3 regions of the Streptomyces sp. NRRL F-5755 genome follow, and region 1 is predicted to be linked to each of the others. Evidence: riboswitches for the same ligand, from Rfam matches in the RefSeq annotation. Region 1 holds a riboswitch; each other region holds the start of a gene.
What was found. A riboswitch is a leader RNA that binds a small molecule or an ion and turns the genes downstream of it on or off. The one in region 1 is predicted to bind cyclic di-AMP.
Positions count from the first base shown of each region.

Region 2: another riboswitch for cyclic di-AMP. It lies ahead of ADK86_RS15990 (NlpC/P60 family protein); the one in region 1 lies ahead of ADK86_RS14210 (transglycosylase family protein).
Region 3: another riboswitch for cyclic di-AMP. It lies ahead of ADK86_RS33230 (C40 family peptidase); the one in region 1 lies ahead of ADK86_RS14210 (transglycosylase family protein).

Region 1 is NZ_LGCW01000115.1:78,214-85,152, forward strand. Features, by position in the region: gene ADK86_RS14190 (LysR family transcriptional regulator) at 1-483, shown strand, start outside; gene ADK86_RS14195 (DUF6479 family protein) at 668-1,066, shown strand; gene ADK86_RS14200 (cytochrome P450 family protein) at 1,148-2,419, shown strand; gene ADK86_RS14205 (transglycosylase family protein) at 2,627-3,613, shown strand; cyclic di-AMP (ydaO/yuaA leader) riboswitch at 3,817-4,026, shown strand; gene ADK86_RS14210 (transglycosylase family protein) at 4,030-4,719, shown strand; gene eno (phosphopyruvate hydratase) at 5,097-6,383, shown strand; gene ADK86_RS14220 (FtsB family cell division protein) at 6,541-6,939, shown strand, end outside.
Region 2 is NZ_LGCW01000161.1:2,397-9,335, forward strand. Features, by position in the region: gene ADK86_RS15975 (helix-turn-helix domain-containing protein) at 1-485, shown strand, start outside; gene ADK86_RS15980 (GNAT family N-acetyltransferase) at 482-1,102, opposite strand; gene ADK86_RS15985 (hypothetical protein) at 1,594-1,947, shown strand; gene ADK86_RS15990 (NlpC/P60 family protein) at 2,004-3,185, opposite strand; cyclic di-AMP (ydaO/yuaA leader) riboswitch at 3,193-3,385, opposite strand; gene pcrA (DNA helicase PcrA) at 3,638-6,115, shown strand; gene ADK86_RS16000 (M23 family metallopeptidase) at 6,197-6,939, opposite strand, start outside.
Region 3 is NZ_LGCW01000298.1:32,791-39,729, forward strand. Features, by position in the region: gene ADK86_RS33215 (helix-turn-helix domain-containing protein) at 1-429, opposite strand, end outside; gene ADK86_RS33220 (ATP-binding protein) at 731-1,159, shown strand; gene ADK86_RS33225 (DUF6328 family protein) at 1,973-2,545, opposite strand; gene ADK86_RS33230 (C40 family peptidase) at 2,731-3,204, opposite strand; cyclic di-AMP (ydaO/yuaA leader) riboswitch at 3,208-3,372, opposite strand; gene ADK86_RS33235 (hypothetical protein) at 3,893-4,198, opposite strand; gene ADK86_RS33240 (ATP-dependent Clp protease proteolytic subunit) at 4,205-4,840, opposite strand; gene ADK86_RS33245 (hypothetical protein) at 5,227-5,871, shown strand; gene ADK86_RS33250 (GntR family transcriptional regulator) at 5,978-6,646, shown strand.

The sequences.
Region 1 (6,939 bases):
CTGGTGCCGGGCGCCCGCAGCCAGGGCGTACGGGAACGGGCGCTGGCCCACGGCGAGCTGGTGGCCGTCGTACCGCCGGGCCACCCGCTGGCGGGCCGGGAGTGGACGGATCTGCCGCGGCTCGCCGAGGAGACCTTCGTGGACTTCACGGCCGGTTCGGCGGCCCGCCGCCAACGGGAGGAGGCGTTCCGCGCGGCGGGCCTGACGACCGAGGTGGCCTTCGAGGTGACCACCGTGGAGTTCCTGGCCAAGCTGGTCCGCGCGGGGCTGGGCATCGGCATGGTGCCGCAGGCGTTCGCCTCGGAGCTGACCGGGCTGAGCGTGGTGCGTGTCCGCAACGCCCCCGCCCGGGTCGAGCGCGTCGTATGGAACCGGCTGGGTCCCTCGCCCGCGGCGGCGGCCTTTCTGGCAGCGCTGGGCGTGGACCCTTCGGCCCCGGAGCCGGACCGGATGCCGACCGTACCGGTTGCTCAGAGCACCTGATCGGCGGTCCGGTTGCTCAAGGCACCTGACCGGCTGCCCGGCCGGCGATCCGATCGCTCAGCGCATCTGACCAACTGCCCAGCAGACCACCGCTGACCTGCGCCTTCGCCCCCGTACCGGCCGGACGGTCCGCTACCGGCCGCCGCCCGCGCATCGTCCCCGCCCACCCGGGTACCCGGGTCAAATGACAGCAACGATCGTTTCGGCCACACCGGCCCAGGACATCGGCTCTGTGCAGCAGGCCGTGGACTTCACCCGGGACATGGTCGTCGGCACCGGTCCGCTGGTCGCCGGGATCGTCATCGTCCTGGGGCTGATCCTCGCCGTGGTCTACGGCAGGCGCCGCCGGGACCGTGAACCCGACCCGCCCGAGCCGGAGACCCAGCCGACGCCGCCCAAGAACCCGACCGGGTACGAGAGCGAGCTGCGCGACCCCAACGAGGTGCCGCGCGACGGCGACCACCGGCTGACCCCGCACGAGCTGCCGGACTACGGCAACGCGCCCACCCGCCACGGCGAGGACCAGAACCGGGAGCGCAAGCGCTGGCAGGAGGGGCACAGCGGCTCGTTCGGCGGGGGTTAACGTCGAGGGGTGCGCCAGCAGACCCCACACCCTTCCGACGAACAGCCCGCGGCCCCCGCCGCGCCCGGCACCGCCTGCCCCGTGTCCGGCCACGGACCGGCGGCCGTCCCGCCCTGCCCGGAACTGTTCACGTGGGAGTTCGCCTCCGACCCGTACCCGGCGTACGCCTGGCTGCGCGAGCACGCGCCCGTACACCGCACCCGGCTGCCCAGCGGTGTCGAAGCCTGGCTGGTGACCCGGTACGCGGACGCGCGGCAGGCGCTCGCCGACACCCGGCTGTCGAAGAACCCGGTGCACCACAGCGAGGCCGCGCACGGCAAGGGCAAGGTCGGCATCCCCGGCGAGCGCGGCGCCAACCTGATGACGCACCTGCTCAACATCGACCCGCCGGACCACACCCGGCTGCGCCGCCTGGTCTCCAAGGCGTTCACGCCGCGCCGTATCGCCCGGTTCGCGCCCCGCGTACAGGAACTGACCGACGCGCTCATCGACTCCTTCGCGGAGCGCGGCGAGGCCGACCTCATCCACGAGTTCGCCTTCCCGCTCCCCATCTACGCCATCTGCGACCTGCTCGGCGTCCCGCGCGAGGACCAGGACGACTTCCGCGACTGGGCCGGGATGATGATCCGGCACGGCGGCGGGCCGCGCGGCGGCGTCGCCCGGTCGGTGAAGAAGATGCGCGGCTACCTCGCCGAGCTGATCCACCGCAAGCGCGAGGCCCTGGGGGAGGAAGGGGCCGACGACCTCATCTCCGGTCTGATCCGCGCTTCCGACCACGGTGAGCACCTGACGGAGAACGAGGCCGCCGCGATGGCCTTCATCCTGCTGTTCGCGGGCTTCGAGACCACCGTCAATCTCATCGGCAACGGCGTGTACCAGCTGCTGCGCCACCCCGACCAGCGCGAACTGCTCCAGAAGGCCGCGGCGGCGGGCGATACGGAGCTGCTCGCCGCCGGGGTCGAGGAACTGCTGCGCTACGACGGCCCGGTCGAGCTGGCCACCTGGCGCTTCGCGACCAGGGACCTGACCCTGGGCGGGCAGCGCATCGCCGAGGGCGACCCGGTCCTGGTCGTGCTCGCCGCCGCCGACCGCGACCCGCGGCGCTTCGCGGAACCGGACGTACTGGACCTGACCCGCCGCGACAACCAGCACCTCGGCTACGGCCACGGCATCCACTACTGCCTGGGCGCGCCGCTGGCCCGCCTCGAAGGCCGGACCGCCATCGCCACGCTGCTGACCCGGCTGCCGGACCTGGAACTCGCCGCCGACCCGGACGATCTGCGGTGGCGCGGCGGACTGATCATGCGGGGGCTGCGAGCCCTGCCGGTGGGGTTCACACCCGTACGGAAGTGATGGTTCCGCTTATACGGAAGTGACGCCATACCCCGTACGGAAGTGACGCCACGTCAGGCCGTGACCTGAGCGTGATCTCCGCTACACCGGCTTGTGACGAGCGGGCCGCACCGCTACTTTCATCCGTCTGAAAGGCCGGGGCGGGCCGTGCGGCCCACGGTCCCGGCCTTTCGACGACAACTCAACCGCCGCTCGAAAGGCAACCGCATGCGCTCCGGGACCGGCCGACACCGTCGCCCCCGTCAGGCTCCGGCCATCTTCGTCACGGCGGGAGTCGCCGGCGGCGCCCTCGCCATGCCCCTGCTCGCCGCCGCCGACGCGCAGGCGGCCGACGCCGCCACCTGGGACCGGGTCGCGCAGTGCGAGAGCGGTGGCGTGTGGAGCGCCAATTCCGGCAACGGTTTCTACGGCGGCCTCCAGCTGACCCAGGAGATGTGGGACAAGAACGGCGGCGGGGCGTACGCCTCGCGCCCCGACCTGGCCAGCCGCTCGCAGCAGATAGCCGTCGCCGAGTCGATCCTCGCCGCGCAGGGGCCGGACACCTGGCCGAGCTGCGCGGTGAACGCGGGGCTCAAGAAGGGCGGTGGCAGACCGGACGTGGACCCGGGCACCACCCCGTCGCCGGAGCCCTCCTCGTCGGCCCCTTCCTCCAGGCCCTCCCCCTCCACTCCCGCCGAGCCGTCGCCCTCCGGCTCCGGCAAGCCGTCCCGGACGCCCGAGCCCGGCGGCACGCGGACCCCGGAGCCGAAGCCGTCGCCGACCGACCCGTCCCGCAGCGGCGACGCGTCCCGTACGCCGGACCCGTCCGGTACGGGCCGTACGGACGACCCGGCCACTCCCGGCGGCGACAAGGCCACGGAGCCCACCACACCTCCGTCCCCGGGCGGCAAGCACCGCGGCAAGCCCAGCGAGGACGAGGGGCCCGCCACGGGCACCGGAGGCACGGGTGACGCGGGCCGGTCCGGCGGGGAGCACCCGTCGCGCGGCGGTGACGCGCACCGTACGGACCCGGCGTCGCCCGGCGACTACACCGTGCGGCCGGGTGACAACCTGTCAGTTATCGCCGAGGACCGCGGGGTCTCCGGGGGCTGGCCGGCGCTGTACAAGGCCAACAAAGGTGTCATCGGGGGCGATCCGGACCTCATCCACCCTGGCCAGCGCCTTGATCTGACCGCCGAACCGAGTGGTTCGTAAGTAATTGACCGGTTTGGTGAAAGTGAGACATGGATCTCGTTCGGCAACCCGCCGTCCGCCCTGTCCGTTGTTTCCAAACCTGCGACGACCTGCGGAAATGTGATGATCCTGTGATGTCTGAGGGTCAACTGGCCTCAGATGTAGGGGTTTGAACCGGCGGGCCGTTCGTGTTTACCGTCTTCATCGCTCGCCAAAGCGGGCCCTTCAGCCACACGCCGAATCCTGCCGGTGGCCGGAGGTCATACGTCGCGACAGCGCCGAAGGCAGGAGCGGGGGACCCAAGGTAAGTCGCCGGCCCCGCCCGCGGAAGCGGGACAGCCGGCTTGGGGTGAAGCCGCGTGGAAGCTCACGCGGCCGGGCCACTCACAGCCCGAACCCGACAGCTCACCTCGTAGGCGTCGGTGAGGAAACGAACCATGCTGAACACCAAGGGCAAGCACCGCCGTCCCTCCAAGGCCGTCCGCGTCGCCACGCTGGCCGGTGTCGCCGGTGCCGCTGTGGCCGTCCCGCTGATGGGCGCCACCTCTGCCTCCGCCGCGAACAACTGGGACGCCGTCGCCCAGTGCGAGTCCGGCGGCAACTGGTCGATCAACACCGGCAACGGCTACTACGGTGGCCTGCAGTTCACCAACTCCAGCTGGAAGGCCGCCGGCGGCACCAAGTACGCCCCGCGCGCCGACATGGCCTCCAAGAGCCAGCAGATCGCCGCGGCCGAGCGCCTGCTCGCCATCCAGGGCCCGGGCGCCTGGACCTGCGCCGGCGGCCACCTGGGCAAGGGCAACTCGAACGCCACGGCCGAGGGCGGCTCCTCGCAGGGCTCCCACAAGTCCTACAAGTCGAAGCGCTCCTACTCGGCGCCGCAGCACTCCTCGCGGTCCGAGGCCCGTAAGCAGGGCGAGGAGCTGGCCCGCAAGACCCCGGCCCCGTCCCACAAGTCGACGCCGAAGTCGAACCCCAAGGGCAACTACACCGTCAAGTCCGGTGACACCCTCGCCAAGATCGCCGCTTCCCACGGCACCAACTGGAAGTCGGTCTACGAGAACAACAAGTCCGTCATCGGCGGCAACCCCAACCTGATCTTCCCGGGTCAGAAGCTGGCCGTCTGAGCCCGCTGAAACCCGACGGCCCCCGGGTGACCGTGTCGCCCCGTACGTACGGCGGTACGCACGGAACGGCACGCGCCCGGGGCCGGGCCGCTCGCACCGGGAATCCGCTCATCCCGTGAGACCGCCCCGCCACGGCGTGTGAACCCCCGCACGCGCCGCGGCGGGGCTTCTCCCTTTCCGCCGGCCGCCCGGCTCCGCAGCGGGCCCGTACCACCCACGCGCCCACTTCCCCGTACAGCGAACATTGCGCCCGTACGTCCCGTGAACAGGGCCTTTGCGGGTGTTTTCGTCCCAAGGGCCGGGCTGGCGGCGAGCGGAACCCCGGGAGGCCGTTAGGCTCGTGCTGCAGAACTCCAGACACCCATGAAGGAGACAACGTGCCGTCCATCGACGTCGTCGTAGCTCGCGAGATCCTCGACTCGCGAGGCAATCCCACGGTCGAGGTCGAGGTCGGCCTCGACGACGGCAGCACCGGCCGTGCCGCCGTTCCGTCCGGCGCCTCCACCGGCGCCTTCGAGGCCATCGAGCTGCGGGACGGGGACCCGAACCGCTACCTGGGCAAGGGCGTGGAGAAGGCCGTCCTCGCGGTCATCGAGCAGATCGGCCCGGAGCTGGTCGGCTACGACGCCACCGAGCAGCGCCTGATCGACCAGGCCATGTTCGACCTGGACGCCACCGACAACAAGGGCTCGCTCGGCGCCAACGCCATCCTGGGCGTCTCCCTGGCCGTCGCGCACGCCGCCTCCGAGGCCAGCGACCTGCCGCTGTTCCGCTACCTGGGCGGCCCGAACGCCCACGTGCTGCCGGTCCCGATGATGAACATCCTGAACGGCGGCTCGCACGCCGACTCCAACGTGGACATCCAGGAGTTCATGATCGCCCCGATCGGCGCGGAGTCCTTCTCCGAGGCGCTGCGCTGGGGCGCCGAGGTCTACCACACCCTCAAGAAGGTGCTGAAGAGCAAGGGCCTGGCCACCGGCCTGGGCGACGAGGGCGGCTTCGCCCCGAACCTCGGCTCCAACCGCGAGGCCCTGGACCTCATCCTGGAGGCCATCAAGGAGGCCGGCTACACCCCCGGCCAGGACATCGCGCTCGCGCTGGACGTCGCCGCCTCCGAGTTCTACAAGGACGGCGTCTACGAGTTCGAGGGCCAGCAGCGCACCGCCGAGCAGATGACCGCGTACTACGCGGAGCTGGTCGACGCCTACCCGCTGGTCTCCATCGAGGACCCGCTGTTCGAGGACGACTGGGACGGCTGGAAGGTCATCACCGACCGCCTGGGCACCAAGGTGCAGCTGGTCGGCGACGACCTGTTCGTGACCAACCCGGAGCGCCTGGCCCGCGGCATCGAGGAGGGCTCCGCCAACGCCCTGCTGGTCAAGGTCAACCAGATCGGTTCGCTGACCGAGACCCTGGACGCCGTCGAGCTGGCCCAGCGCAACGGCTTCAAGTGCATGATGTCGCACCGCTCCGGCGAGACCGAGGACGTCACCATCGCCGACCTGGCCGTCGCCACCAACTGCGGCCAGATCAAGACCGGCGCCCCGGCCCGCTCCGAGCGCGTCGCCAAGTACAACCAGCTGCTGCGCATCGAGGAGATCCTCGACGACGCGGCGGTCTACGCGGGCCGCTCCGCCTTCCCGCGCTTCCGCCTTGCGGACTGACAGGCACAGCAAGGGCTGATCGGGCTGATCCTTCCGGGGCCGCGCGGCCCCGGCGGCAGTCAATGACGTACGTCCCCGGCGGCGGTCCCGTACCGTTGCCGGGGACGTACGTGCTCCGGGCCGCACCGGCCCGGGCCGCTCACCCAGGGAGGGCGACGTGTCCGCGGAACGGTTCTCCACCGCGACCCGGCTCAAGGCGCTCGGCGAGCAGGCCGCCGCCCGCGTCCAGCGCGCCCGCCCGCGCCGCCGCGGCCGCCTGACCGGCCGCGCGGCGCTGCTCGCCCTGGTCCTGTGCTCCCTGGTCGTCGCCCTCGCCTACCCCACCCGGCAGTACATCTCGCAGCGCGCCGAGATCGCCGACCAGCGCCGCCAGGCCGAGCGGGCCGGGCAGCGCGCCGACGAACTGCGCGACGAGAAGGCCCGCTGGCAGGACCCCGAGTACGTACGGCAGCAGGCCCGGCTGCATCTGCACTACGTCATGCCGGGGGAGACCGGCTACATCGTCCAGGACGGCTCCGGCGACGGGAAGCGGCGCACGGGCCAGGGCGCCGCGGAA
Region 2 (6,939 bases), on a different contig from region 1:
TCCTAGGCGTTGCCCTGGACATCCTGGCCACCAACGCTCTGGCCGACGCCCTCTACGCCCCGTTCAAGCCCGCGGGCAACCTGGCCCTTATGACCTTCGCCGACCCCGCGGGCCGGGACTTCTACACGGACTGGGACCGGGCGGCCCAGGCCACCGTCGCCAACCTGCGCCAGGCGGCGGGCTACGACCCGGACCACCCACGGCTGCGCGAAATCGTCCGTACCCTCACCGGACAGAGCGCGGACTTCGCCCGCCTCTGGAACGCCCACAGCGTGCGCGGCAAGACCCGGGACGCCAAGCGCCTCCTGCACCCGGACGTCGGCCCGCTCACGCTCACCTACCAGGCGTTCGACGTACGCGACGCCCCCGGCCAGCAACTCGTCATCTACCACGCCGAACCGGGCAGCCCCAGCGCCCAGGCCCTCGACCTGCTCGGCTCGCTCCACGCGACCCGCCGTCAGGCCGGCCCCGACCGTCGGCGCTAGCCGGTGGCGCTGTCCTCCGCCGCAGGCGGCAGGCGTACGGCCGTGACCGGGGCGTGCAGCCGCCACCCCAGGGACCGGTAGAGGGCCCGCCCGGCGGGGCTGGCCACGAGGATGCCGCGGGCGGCGCCCAGCCGGACCATGTGGGCCGTCAGCGCGTTCATGACGAGGCGGCCCAGGCCACGACGGCGGTGCGCCGCACAGGTGCTGATCATGTCGAAGACCGCCGACGGGGGCGCGGAGGCGTCGGTGAGACCGGCCCGTCCCCGGGCGGCGAGATGGCCGGTGGCAGCGTCCAGAACGCGGCATTGGTAGACGCCGGTGCCGTCCTCGTCCGCCGTCTCGACGGTGTAGCCGGCCGGCGCCGCCACAGGGGCGGGCACCGGGGGCAGAGCGGCCGACATCAGGAACTGCGGCTCGGTGATCTCCCAGGTGGCAGGCAGGACGGGGGCGACTTCCGAGCGCGGGGCGCAGACGTTGATCCACAGGTTGGGGGTGGTGATCGATGCGGTGAGGTCGCGGAGGACGCCCGGGTCGGCGGCGGGGAAGACGTAGCGGTGCGACCAGACGGGGACACGGACCTCGACGTAGAAGCCGCCGTGGACTGCGACGGGGGGCACGGCGCCACGGCACCGCGCCAAGCCGTGCACCCAGGTCCGGACGAGGTCCGGGTGCACGGCGGGGGGAGGGGAGGAGGGGGAGGGAAAGTGCGAACCGGCCGTATCTATAGGGAGGTTCATACGGCCGATCTTAAGGCGGGTCATCGTACGGACAGAGGCTTCGTCGTTCCGGCGCCCGCCTTCCTGGGTCCGGCGGCGACCCGTAACAGGGGGAGCGGGCCGCCGCCGTTCCTCTCGGCGGGGACGGCCGACGACCGCCGGGGCGGAATCCGGCGGCGGTGGGGAGTCGGCCGCCTGATTGAGGACGCTAAACCTCGGCACCACAAAAGGGGGACGGGTTGACGGGTATTGCTCGTTCTCGCCCTGTCGGTGTGTACGCCTGCCCGTTGCCGCACGTCTCGAAGGCATGACGGAAGCGGACTCCGACCGGAGTGGAAGAGAGGCGGACCTGAGTACGAAGCCGTGGTAGGCGAGGGCTACGATCCACCACTATGGACGTAGTGACCAAGGTCTTCGTGGGTCTGCACATCATCGGCATCGCGTCGCTGCTCGGCGGCTTCCTGACCCAGCTGAAGCCGATGAGCGCGGGCACCGCCCGCTTCGTGCCGGCCATGCTGCACGGCGCGCTGACGATGCTGGTGACCGGCGTCATCCTGGTCGGCCTCAACCAGGCCCAGGACCACTCGCTCAACAACATCAAGTTGGGCGTGAAGCTCGCCGTACTGGTCGTGATCCTGGGCCTGGTCTACGTGAAGCGCGACGAGGAGAAGGTGGAGAAGCCCTTCTTCCTGGCGGTGGGGCTGCTGACGGTGGTCAACATCTTCATCGCGCTGCTGTGGACGTGAGCAGCAACCGCTGAGGACCTGCCGAGGGCCGTGGGGCGCACCCCACGGCCCTCTTCTCATGCCGGCCGCACGCTCCCGTAGATCGGCATGTAGTAGATCGACTCGACCCGCACACTGGCCCCCGGCTTGGGGGCGTGGATCATCTTGCCGTCGCCGATGTACATGCCGACGTGGCTGATGTCGTTGTAGAAGAACACCAGGTCACCGGGCTTGAGGTCCTTGGTCGCCACCCGGTCGCCGGCCTTCACCTGGTCCCAGGTCGTACGGGGCAGCGAGACGCCCGCCGCCTTCCAGGCCGCCTGCGTCAGGCCGGAGCAGTCGTAGGAGTTCGGGCCCGTCGCGCCCCAGACGTACGGCTTGCCCATCTGCGCGCGGGCGAACGCGAGCGCCTTGGCGGCCTTGGTCGCGTACGAACCGTCGGACGTACCGCTGCCGGAGCCACCGGACCCGCCGGAACCGCCATCCGGCGTTCCGGTGCCCGGGTCCGGATTGTCGTGCTGTTTGCGGTCCTCCCGCTCCTTGCGCTCCTTCTCGGCCTGCTTACGGGCCAGCTCCTCGGCCTTGCGCTTGGCCTCGGCCTCCTTCTTGCGCTCCAGCTCCGCCAGCCGCGCCTTCTCCTGGGCGGTCAGCCGGGACAGCAGCTGCCGGGCCTCGGCCAGCTTGGCCTGGACGTCCTTCTTGGACTCCTTCAGGGATGCCTGCGTCTCGGTGAGCCGCTCCAGGCTCCGGGACGCCTCGGCCCGCTGGCGTACGGCCTTGGCCTGCTGCTCCTGATAGTCGCTGACGGCCTTCTTCTGCGCGCCGGTCAGCTGGTCCATCAGGTGGCTGCGGTCCGCGAACTGCTGCGGGTTACGGGCCAGGAGCAGCTGCGCGGTCGGGCTGATGCCGCCGCTGCGGTACTGGGCCGCGGCGTACGTGCCCAACTGGCGCCGGGCGTCGTTCATCTTCTGGGTGCGCCGTGCGGTGTCGTCCAGGAGGCGGTCGACGGTGCCGCGCTGCTCGTCGGCCTGCTCCTTGACGGCGTTGTACTTCTGGGTCGCCACTTCGGCCTGCCGGTAGAGGTCGTCGACCTTCTGCTTGACCTCTTCGATGGACTGCTTCGGCTGGCTCGGCGCGGCTTCGGCCGTCTGCGAGAGCAGGGTGACCGAGGCGAGGGCTGCGGTGGTGAGCCCGGCGGCCGTACGTCGGCTACCGGGGGAGGTGAGTATGCGGGTGCGCGGCTTGCGGTGCGACGCCAAGGTCGGCGCCTCCTTCCGTGGACCGCCTACCGGGTTAGCTGTCGGGTTCGGGCCACTGCGGAAGGCTTGCCCTACGGCCTGTACGGCTGCGGGAGAGGTCCTGGGGGCGCGTGCCCCGGCACCTCGCGCCGTACCGGCCGATTCACCCCGGTGGTACGTGTGGGTCCCCGGCTCCGGATGCCTGGCGGCAGGGCCGGACTCGGCGGGGGCGGCCCGTGCGGACGCTGTTCGACCGCGGGGACGGCGGGCTGCCCGAGCGAGCACGGTAGCCAACCCGTGTGGCTCCTGGGAAGGCTGATGTGCGATATGCCCGAAACCTTTTCGTGATCTTTCCGCGACCGGTGCGTGTCCTGTGACGCCCGCCACCCGCCGGGGGAGGCGGGCCAGGTCACACGGCCGGTTTTCGCGGTTCGGGCCGGGCTGTCAGTGCGGCGGCCTACACTCGATGGGCGATGAGCAGCCTCTTTGACGACAGTTTCCTGGCGGACCTCGAACCCACGGATGAGGGGCCCCCGCCGCCTCCCGAGGACGAGAGCGGTCCGGCACAGGAGGAGATCCCGGCCGACCTGTTCGGCGGGCGCTTCGACGTGCCCGGCGGCATCCCGCACGCCGTGGGCCCGGGCCGCGACCCGTACTACCGCGACGGCGCCCCCCGCCCCGCGGTGGACCCCGCCGCCCTCCTGGAGGGGCTGAACGACCAGCAGAAGGCCGCCGTGGTGCACAGCGGCGGGCCGCTGCTCATCGTCGCGGGCGCCGGCTCCGGCAAGACCCGCGTCCTGACGCACCGCATCGCGCACCTGCTCGGCGCCCGCGGTGTGCACCCCGGCCAGATCCTCGCGATCACCTTCACCAACAAGGCCGCGGGCGAGATGAAGGAGCGCGTCGAGGACCTGGTGGGCCCCCGTGCGAACGCCATGTGGGTCTCCACCTTCCACAGCGCGTGCGTGCGCATCCTGCGCCGCGAGTCCAAGAAGCTGGGCTTCACGTCGTCCTTCTCGATCTACGACGCGGCCGACTCCAAGCGCCTGATGGCCCTGGTCTGCCGGGATCTGGACCTCGACCCCAAGCGGTTCCCGCCCAAGTCCTTCAGCGCCAAGGTCTCCAACCTCAAGAACGAGCTCATCGACGAGGAGACCTTCGCGCAGCAGGCTGCCGACGGGTTCGAGAAGTCGGTGGCCGAGGCGTACACGATGTACCAGGCCCGGCTGCGGGAGGCCAACGCCCTGGACTTCGACGACATCATCATGACCACGGTCAACCTCCTCCAGGCGTTCCCCGATGTCGCCGATCACTACCGCCGCCGCTTCCGGCACGTCCTCGTCGACGAGTACCAGGACACCAACCACGCCCAGTACACCCTCGTACGGGAGCTGGTGGGGCCTGCCGAGTCGGCCGGTGAGCTGTGCGTGGTCGGTGACGCCGACCAGTCGATCTACGCGTTCCGCGGCGCCACGATCCGTAACATCCTCCAGTTCGAGGAGGACTATCCGGACGCCACGACGATCATGCTGGAGCAGAACTACCGCTCCTCCCAGACGATCCTCAGCGCCGCCAACGCCGTCATCGAGCGCAACGAGAACCGCCGCCCCAAGAACCTGTGGACGGACGCCGGCGAGGGCCCCCGCATCATCGGCTACGTCGCCGACACCGAGCACGACGAGGCCCAGTTCGTCGCCGACGAGATCGACCGGCTGACCGACGCGGGCGACGCCAAGGCGGGCGATGTCGCGGTCTTCTACCGCACCAACGCCCAGTCCCGCGTCTTCGAAGAGATCTTCATCCGGGTCGGCCTGCCCTACAAGGTCGTCGGCGGTGTGCGCTTCTACGAGCGCAAGGAGGTCCGCGACGTCCTCGCGTACCTGCGCGTCCTCGCCAACCCCGAGGACACCGTCCCGCTGCGCCGCATCCTGAACGTGCCCAAGCGCGGCATCGGCGAGCGCGCCGAGGCGATGATCGACGCGCTGTCCGCCCGCGAGAAGATCACCTTCCCGCAGGCGCTGCGCCGCGTCGACGAGGCGTACGGCATGGCCGCGCGCTCCGCCAACGCCGTCAAGCGCTTCAACACGCTCATGGAGGAGCTGCGGACCATCGTCGAGTCCGGCGCGGGCCCCGCCACTGTCCTGGAGGCGGTCCTGGAGCGTACGGGCTATCTGGCCGAGCTCCAGTCCTCGACCGACCCGCAGGACGAGACCCGCATCGAGAACCTCCAGGAACTGGCCGCCGTCGCCCTCGAATTCGAGCAGGACCGCGGCGAGGAGAACCCCGGCACCCTCGCCGACTTCCTGGAGCAGGTCGCGCTGGTCGCCGACTCCGACCAGATTCCGGACGAGGACGAGGAGGGCACCGGCGTCATCACCCTCATGACGCTGCACACCGCCAAGGGCCTGGAGTTCCCCACCGTCTTCCTGACCGGCATGGAGGACGGCGTCTTCCCGCACATGCGCGCGCTCGGCCAGACCAAGGAGCTGGAGGAGGAGCGCCGCCTGGCGTACGTCGGCATCACCCGCGCCCGCGAACGGCTCTACGTGACCCGCTCCACGATGCGCAGCGCCTGGGGCCAGCCGTCGTACAACCCGCCCTCCCGCTTCCTGGAGGAGATCCCGGACAAGTACGTGGACTGGCGGCGCACGGGCCCCGCGACGCCCTCCGCCTCGATGGGCAGCCTCTCCGGCACGGGCGGCGGGGGCTTCGGCTCCGGCCTGTCCTCGTCGCGTACGAAGGCGGGCCCGAGCGGCTTCGCGACCCGGCGCGCCAAGGACCGCGAGGTGGTCTCGCTGGCGGTCGGCGACCGCGTCACGCACGACAGCTTCGGTCTGGGCTCGGTCGTCGCGGTCAAGGGCAGCGGCGACAACGCGGAGGCGACGATCGACTTCGGCGGCGAGAAGCCGAAGCGGCTGCTGCTGCGGTACGCGCCGGTGGAGAAGCTCTGACGCCGGCCGGGAAGCTCTGACGCAGCTGTCCGGCGCTCCCTCAAGGGGTGCGCCGGACGGGGCGTCAGCCGTGCCGGCCGGTCAGTTCGGGTTGAGCCCGTGGCTGCGCAGCCACGGCAGCGGGTCTATGGCCGAGCCGCCGCCCGGGCGCACCTCGAAGTGCAGGTGCGGTCCCGTGGAGTTGCCGGAACTGCCCGAGTACGCGATCTGGTCGCCCGCCTTGACCTTGCCCGACCGGATCTTGGTGCTGCTCAGATGGCAGTACCAGGTCTCGGTGCCGTCGGGGGCGGTCACGATCGCCATGTTGCCGTAGGCGGAGTTCCACTGGGTGCGTACGGTGCCGTCGGTGGCGGCCATGACGGGCGTGCCGAAGCCGACCGGGAAGTCGATGCCGGTGTGCACGGACATCCAGTTCACGCCCGCCTGCCCGTACAGCGCGCTCAGACCGTGCTGCGCGACGGGCAGCACGAACTTGGGGCGCATCGCCTCCTTGCGCGCCGCCTCGTCGGCCTTGCGCTTCTTCTCGGCGAGCTGCCGGGCCTTGAGGTCGATGCGCTCCTGCGTACGGCTGGCGCGGTCGGCGAAGTCGTCGGCGCCCGCGCTCAGGCTGGCGAGCTGAGTGTCGAGCTTGTTGTTGGCGACGGCCGGCTGCACGGCCGCGGGGTCCCCTGCGGCCTGGGTCGTCGTGCCGTCCTTGGCGCCGCTCTCGGCGCCGCTGGTGACGGAGGCGGCGGCGACGGCGCACACACCCATGGCGGCGACCGAGGGCACCGCGACGGTCAGCAGCGCGGAGCGCTTGGCGGTACGGCGGCGACCGCGGCCGG
Region 3 (6,939 bases), on a different contig from region 1:
CGACAGCGTCGCGCGGGTCACCGTCCGCGCGTAGTCCGCCGTCTGGAGCAGCCCCGGCACCACCGTCGTCTCCAGCGTGCGCGCCCGCGACGCCCCGAACTCCAGGCTGATGAAGTCCCGGTACTCCGGCGGCAACAGGTCCCGGTGGGTGTGCCACCAGCCCCGCCGGGCGGTACCGTCCTGCGCGCCGCCCCCGCACAGCGCCGCGAGCAGGGCGCGCAGCTCCGCGTCCCGGACGCCGTACACGTCCAGCAGCAGTTCGACATCGCCCGGTTTCACCCCGCTGCGCCCGGTCTCGATGCGGCTGACCTTGGACTGGTGCCATCCCACCCGGCGGGCCGCCTCGCCGCTGGTGAGTCCGGCGAGCGCCCGCTGACGCCGTAATTCGGCACCCAGCTTGCGACGGCGTACCACGGGCCCGTGCCCCATGCCTGTTCCTCCGTCCCGTTCCGCGAGGCCATCCCGTGCGCGCACCCGGCCCCGGTGGCCGATTCCGATCCGACAGTGTGCCGCGCAAATACGGTCTCGCGTAGCAGAGTTCACTGCTTCGGGCGACAGATATATGCACATCTTGGTGGATGACCCGTCACAGTCGCAGCAGGAGTGGCAGTCTGGCGCACAGCAGCGGTCCGAGGCCGGAGACGAGGGTGCCGAAAAGACCGGACAGCGACGGCGGCTTCCTCCGGCGGCGGGCCGGAGCCGAGCCTCGGTGGGAAAGGGACGGGTCGCGATGGCAGACCATCAGGAATCCTCACTCACTCTGCCCAGCACACCGGCTTCGGTCGCCGAGGCCCGCAGGTACGTCACGGGTGTGCTCGCCGAATGGGGCCTGCCGGACCGGACGGAGACGGCCGACACCGTGCGCCTGATCGTCTCGGAGCTGGCCACCAACGCCGTGCAGCACACCTTCGGCCGGTCCCCGGTCTTCACCGTCGATGTCCGGCTCGACCGCGACGAGCGGCTGCGCATCGGGGTCACCGACGACCATCCGCGCTGGCCGAAGCGGCTGCCGGCGGCCGTCCAGCAGGACAACGGGCGCGGCATGGTGATCGTCCGCTTCCTCACGGCGGAGTCCGGCGGACAGCTCACGGTCGAGCCGACGCAAGCCGGGGGCAAGACGGTGTGGATCACGCTGCCGTGGAAGCTGTTCCTTCCGTAGCGGCCCGGCCCGCCCCGCGGCGCCTCACGGCTTGGCGAGAAAGCGCGGCCTGCGGCGCCGGCCCCCGCCGCACGCGCAGCCCACGCCGTCGCCCCGCCCCTGCCGGTACGTAGGACTGCTCTCCCGCCCGCAGCGGGAACAGCGGCACGGCCACGGCTCGTAGGCACCGGGGCAGGGGACGAGCGGCGTGAGCCCGGCCGCGTACATGACGCGTTCGGCGACGGTGGCCGGCCCGGGGGCGGGCGGGGCCGCGGCGACCGGGGGCACGGCCGAAGCCGTGGTGACGGGAGGAGCGGCAGGCGCGGGCGGAACCGTGGGTGGCGGGGGAGGCGCGAACGCCGGCGGGGATACGGGCGCAGGGGAAGGCGCGGGACCGCCTGGTACGGGAGAGCCCGGAAAGGGACCGCCCTGTACGGGAGCGCCTGGCACAGGACCGCCCGGTACAGGACCGCCGTTCACCGGTTCCCCGCCCGCGAGATCGCCCGGATGCCATTGGTGCAGGCAGGAGGCGCACCACCACAGGAGTTCGCCGGCGCCGTAGACCCCCTCGTCCTCCCACAGCACGTCCGTGCTGCCGCAGGCCGGGCAGGGGGCGGCGGGGGAGCGGCGGCGCAGAAGTCCGCGCAGGTTCACGAGTCGGTCCCGGTGTGCGGGGGCTGGGGCAGGTGCGTGTGCATGGGTCTCCTCACGTGCTAAGGAGACTCCATCGGTTCGCCGTCGCCAAAGCAAGGACGACCAGGTCACAAAAGATTTCCACCGCGCGGTGTCCGGCGGCCTCCCGGGCGACCACGGGGGTTCTCCGAGCGGGACGGCTCAGGAGGACGAGTCGCGCACCGCCGGCTTGATGTGCCCGTTCCGGTGCCCCAGTACGCGCGGCAGCAGCGCCCACAGGCCGCCGCAGGTCACCAGCGTCACGGACCCCGCCGTCACGCCCGCGCCGCGTCCCAGCACGACGTCGACCACGAGCAGTACGGCACCGGCCAGCGCCAGCGCGAGCACCGCCATGCCGGCCGCCGTCAGACGCGCCGAGACCTCCACGATCAGCCTCTTCGCGCGCCGCCGGAACAGCACCCGGTGCACCGCCGCCGGCGCCGTGAGCAGCAGCGTCGCCAGCACGGCCAACAGCAACGTACCGACGTAGAAGGCGCGTTGCGTGGTGTCCAGGGACACGAAGCGCGGCGTGAAGGCCAGCGTCAGCAAGAACGCGAACAGGATCTGCACCCCGGTCTGCAGGACGCGCAGTTCCTGGAGCAGTTCGCCGAAGTTGCGGTCGTAGCGCTCCAAAGGCGTCTCGTTGCGGTCCGCGCACACGGCGTACCGGTCGGATCCGGACTGCTGGTGCGATCGGGGCGATGCGTTCCGGTCGTCTTCGGTGAGGGGGGCCATTGTGTCCGGGTATCCACCGACGCGTTGAACATTCCTGACGCGCTCCTGTGCGGACGGGTGCCCTGACGCGCGTACGGGCGCCGGTGCGCGTACCCCGGTACGGGGCCCGGGGCGCACCCGGCCCCGTACGCACGCTCTTTCAGGACAGTTGCAGGCCGTCTACAGGACAGCTCGGTACGGCCGCGTCAGCGGACCCTGCCGTACGAGACGCTGCGCGACCAGATGCGCTCCAGGCGCACCACGGTGCCCGGCTTGGGCGCGTGCCAGATCTTGCCGTTGCCCGCGTAGATGCCCACGTGGTACACCCCTCGGCGCGAGTGGAAGAAGACCAGGTCGCCGAGGCGGCGCGCGGATGCGGACAGGTGCCGGGTGCGGTTGTACTGGGCCGCCGCGGTGCGTGGGAGCCGCTTGCCGGCCCGTTTGAACGAGTACAGCGTCAGCCCCGAGCAGTCGAAACGGTACGGCCCGGTGGCCCCGTACTTGTACGGCGAGCCCTTCTTGGAGGCGGCTATCCGCAGTGCCGCCGCCGAACTCGACGCGGCTTCGGCCTCCGCCGAGGCTCCCGGTACGACCAGTGTTCCGCCGACCGTGGCCAGTGCGACGGCGGACACCAGTCCGGCTCGCACCAGCAGGGGGGACATGGTGGTACGCGCACTCATGCGCAACCCTTCGTCAGCCGCCGACGAAGGAGTACCTGTCGGGTTCGGGCAGGCGAAGATGCCCGGTCGCGGTGGCGACTTCACCCCAAGGGCCCGTGCGGCCGCGGTGGCCGCCGGTCCCGTCGTGCTCGGGTCCTCCGCTCCTGCCGATCCAGGCGCATCGACCGGACATCCGGTACGGCGGCAGGATTGGGCGTCCGCCCGGACCGCCCCACCGCGGTGGCGGGGGCTTGTCGTCGGAGCGATCGTTGCGCAACCGGCGCCCGGATTCCGAGCAGAAACGGCGATATGTGAGTTTGGTCACGTATGCGCCGTTCAGGTGGACAGTGGGCGTTTCGCGGGGGCGCCGAGAAGGGTGAGGACTCGCGTACCAGGCCCGGAACCGGGGGTTCCGGGCGACACGTACGCAGGCCGCGCAAGCCGTGTGACGCAGAGCGCGACCCCGCGGCTACGCCGTTCGGGCGAGCCCGATCGGGCTCCGTGTCGGCATGTTCCTGTGCTCTTGGGGTGCTCCGGCGCCTCCTGTCCTGCTCTGTCGCTCCCGTCCGGCACGTTCCTGTTGGGGCGGTTGGGCCCCAAAAGGCGGCAGTGGGCAGGGAGGAGGGCACCCGACCCCCGTACGAGCGCCCTCCGGATGCGCGCGGCGCGACGTCAACTCCGGGCGTCGGCCGCGCGGTGAGGGCGCGGGTCAGCTACGCGCCGGGGGTACGGAAACGAGCCGCGCGCGGCGCTCACCGTCCAGGACGCGCAGGGCCTGCGTCAGCGTGCCGGAATGCACCTCGTTCTCACCCCGGTCGTGCATCAGCGTCAACGCGTCCCGCAGGGCGATGGACTTGCCGACCAGGGCCTGTGCGGCACGCAGCCCGCCGTAGGTGTCCGTGCCGCGTGCCGGGTTGATCCGGCCCAGCAGGTCCAGGACCGCCAAGTAGCTGTCGATGAACTCGCCCTCGGCGCGGGTCAGTGCGGGCAGCGGCGGCAGTTCGGGTGGCAGCATCCCGGCTCACCTCGCGCCGAGTGCCGCCGGGCGCGGCTTGCGGCTGCGGGTGAGTCCGTCGATCAGCCCGTACTCGACGGCGGCCGCGGCGTCGAGGATCTTGTCGCGTTCGAGGTCTTCGGTGATCTGCTCGACGGGCCGGCCGGTGTGCTTCGCGAGCAGTTCCTCCAGCAGCGCGCGCGTGCGCAGCAGTTCGTCGGCCTGGATGCGCAGGTCGTCGGCCTGGCCCTGCACCGGTTCGCCGAACGAGGGCTGGTGGATGAGTATCCGGGCGCCCGGCAGGGCGAGGCGCTTGCCGGGCGTACCGGCCGCCAGCAGCACCGCGGCGGCGGAGGCCGCCTGCCCCAGGCAGATGGTTTCGACGTCGCAGCCCACGAACTGCATCGAGTCGTAGATCGCGGTCATCGCGGTGAACGAGCCGCCGGGCGAGTTGATGTAGAGCGAGATGTCCCGGTCGGGCGCGTCGTAGTCGAGGTGCATGAGCTGCGCGATCACGTCGTTGGCCGCGGTGTCGTCGATCGGTGTGCCGAGGAAGATGATCCGCTCGCTGAGCAGCTTGGAGTACGGGTCCATGGTCCGGGCCCCGTACGAGGTGCGCTCGGTGAACTCCGGGAGGACATATCGGGCCTCGGGGCGGTTCATGGGGACTCCTCTTCGCTGTCCATCTGTAAAGAATGTACAGAACGTACGTAGAGCTTGATGGGAGCATGGTTCCGGTGCCGAAGGCAATGGCTGCCGGGGGTGAAGTGCCGGGCGCTCGCTGAGAGCGAAACGGCTCATGGGGCGTCAGTGGCTCCGAAATGCGGGCGAACTGACTGGCTGTGAGGTGTACACGCCTGTTGTCGAGACCGGCGCGGCCCGGCCTCGCGGTGGTCCCTGACCGCCCGTACGCCCCCCTTGCTGCCGTAAGCCCGGAGTGACCGCCTGCTTCCCCCGCGTCACGCGAATGCCTGCACCGGCCGTGCGTCCTGGCCGCGCATCGGCTGCCCTGGGAGTACCCCAACCCCCTCGACAGGGAGAACCGCATCATGCGCATACGCGTCCTTCTGGGGGCCGCGGCCCTCACCGCGACCACCGCCCTCGGCAGCGCCACCACCTCCTCCGCCGCCCCCGTCCCGCCGGCGAGCGGCCCCTCCGCCACCCACGAGAACCCGGCGCGCCACCAGGCCGACGACCGGGCCCACGCCTCGTGGCGCCTCACCTACAGCCGGGCGACGCACAAGGTGCGCGCCGTCTATCCCGGCGCGCGGCTGGTGTCCGCGTTCGGGCGCGCGCCGGGCGGCCCCACCACGAACATGGCGAAGGTGGACCACTGGCGGTTCATCTACGAAGTACCGCCCCGTCACCGAGGCGCCAAGCCGGTCCTGGGCGCGTACATCGACGCCGTGCTCGGCGGCCCCATCGGACAGCCGCGGCCGGGCCGGGGCGCGTGGCTGGACAACGCCCCGATCAAGGGGCCGCGGCTGACGCCGGCCCGCGCGTACGACGAACTGAGGAGGGCCGGGCACCGCGGCCACGCCTTCCAGTTCGTCTCGCTGGGCAACCCGCTGCACCCGCAGCTCAAGCAGCGCTACATCTTCTCCAACCGGCGGGGCGGCTGCGACATGTTCTCCGTGGACGACATCGACGGCAAGGTCCACAACCTCTGCAAGCGCGGTACGCCCGGCCGCTGAGTCACGTACGGGAGGGCTTCGGCCGACGCGCCCGGCCGGAGCCGTCCCGGGGGGGCGGCGTGCAGAATGGCCGCTGTACGCCGCAACGCCCCGCAGAGGACGCCTGATGCCCGACTTGTCCCACCTGACGCCCCTGCCGCCGAAGGCCGCCGCCGACGACCGCCACACGCTGCGGGAACGCATCCACGGCGCGCTGACCGAAGCGCTCGTCAACGGCACGCTGGCGCCCGGCCAGGAGTACGGGGAAGCGAGCCTCGCCGCGCGGCTCGGCGCTCCCCTCGCCCCGCTCCAGGAGGCGCTGCTCCAGCTCGCCTCACAGCGGCTCGTCGAGTACGCGGGGCCGGACACGGTACGGGTGACGACGGCCGACGCCGCCACCCGCCGGCACGCCGCGGCCGTTCTGCACGGGCTGTACCGCACCGCGCTGCTCACCGCGCCATGGCCGCTCCCCGAGGACGGCCTCGATGCCCTCCGTAACTCCGCTGCCGCGTACGCCCGCGCCGCCGCCCACCGGAACGCGGTGGAAGCCGCCGCTGCAGAGCGCGCGCTGTGGAGTGTCTTCGTCCATGCCTGCCGCAACCGGTTCCTGTACGACGCCGTCTCCCAGCTCGCCCCCGTATGGCAGCGGGCGCAGCATCTCGACATCCCGTTGCCGGCCGAGCCCGGAAACGTCTGGGACGACCTGTTGACCGCGTGTGCGGCAGGCGACCGGCAGCGCGCGCTGCAATGTGCCGATGACCACTGGGCGCGCGCGGGTGGTGTGACGAGCGCTTGATCCGGCGGCCATCAGGCGGCCGAAGGCGGGCCCGATGCCCGGACAGGGCTCCTCGTTCCGGTACGTTTTGGCCGAAGTCCCCCACGCGGTCGGGCAGTGGCCCGGCGTGCGGCGTACCGGACTGCCTCCGTCGCACCGCCGACCCCTCGGCCTACCCCTCCGGTCCGCGGAGACGACACCCGGCCCGCGCGTCCCTGGCCGAGGGTGCCCTTGCGGAACCCGGCCCTACGCATGAGCCCGTTGCCGCCCCGGCCGCCCGGGTACCCGCCGGGCGGACCCGAGCCCGTCGGGCC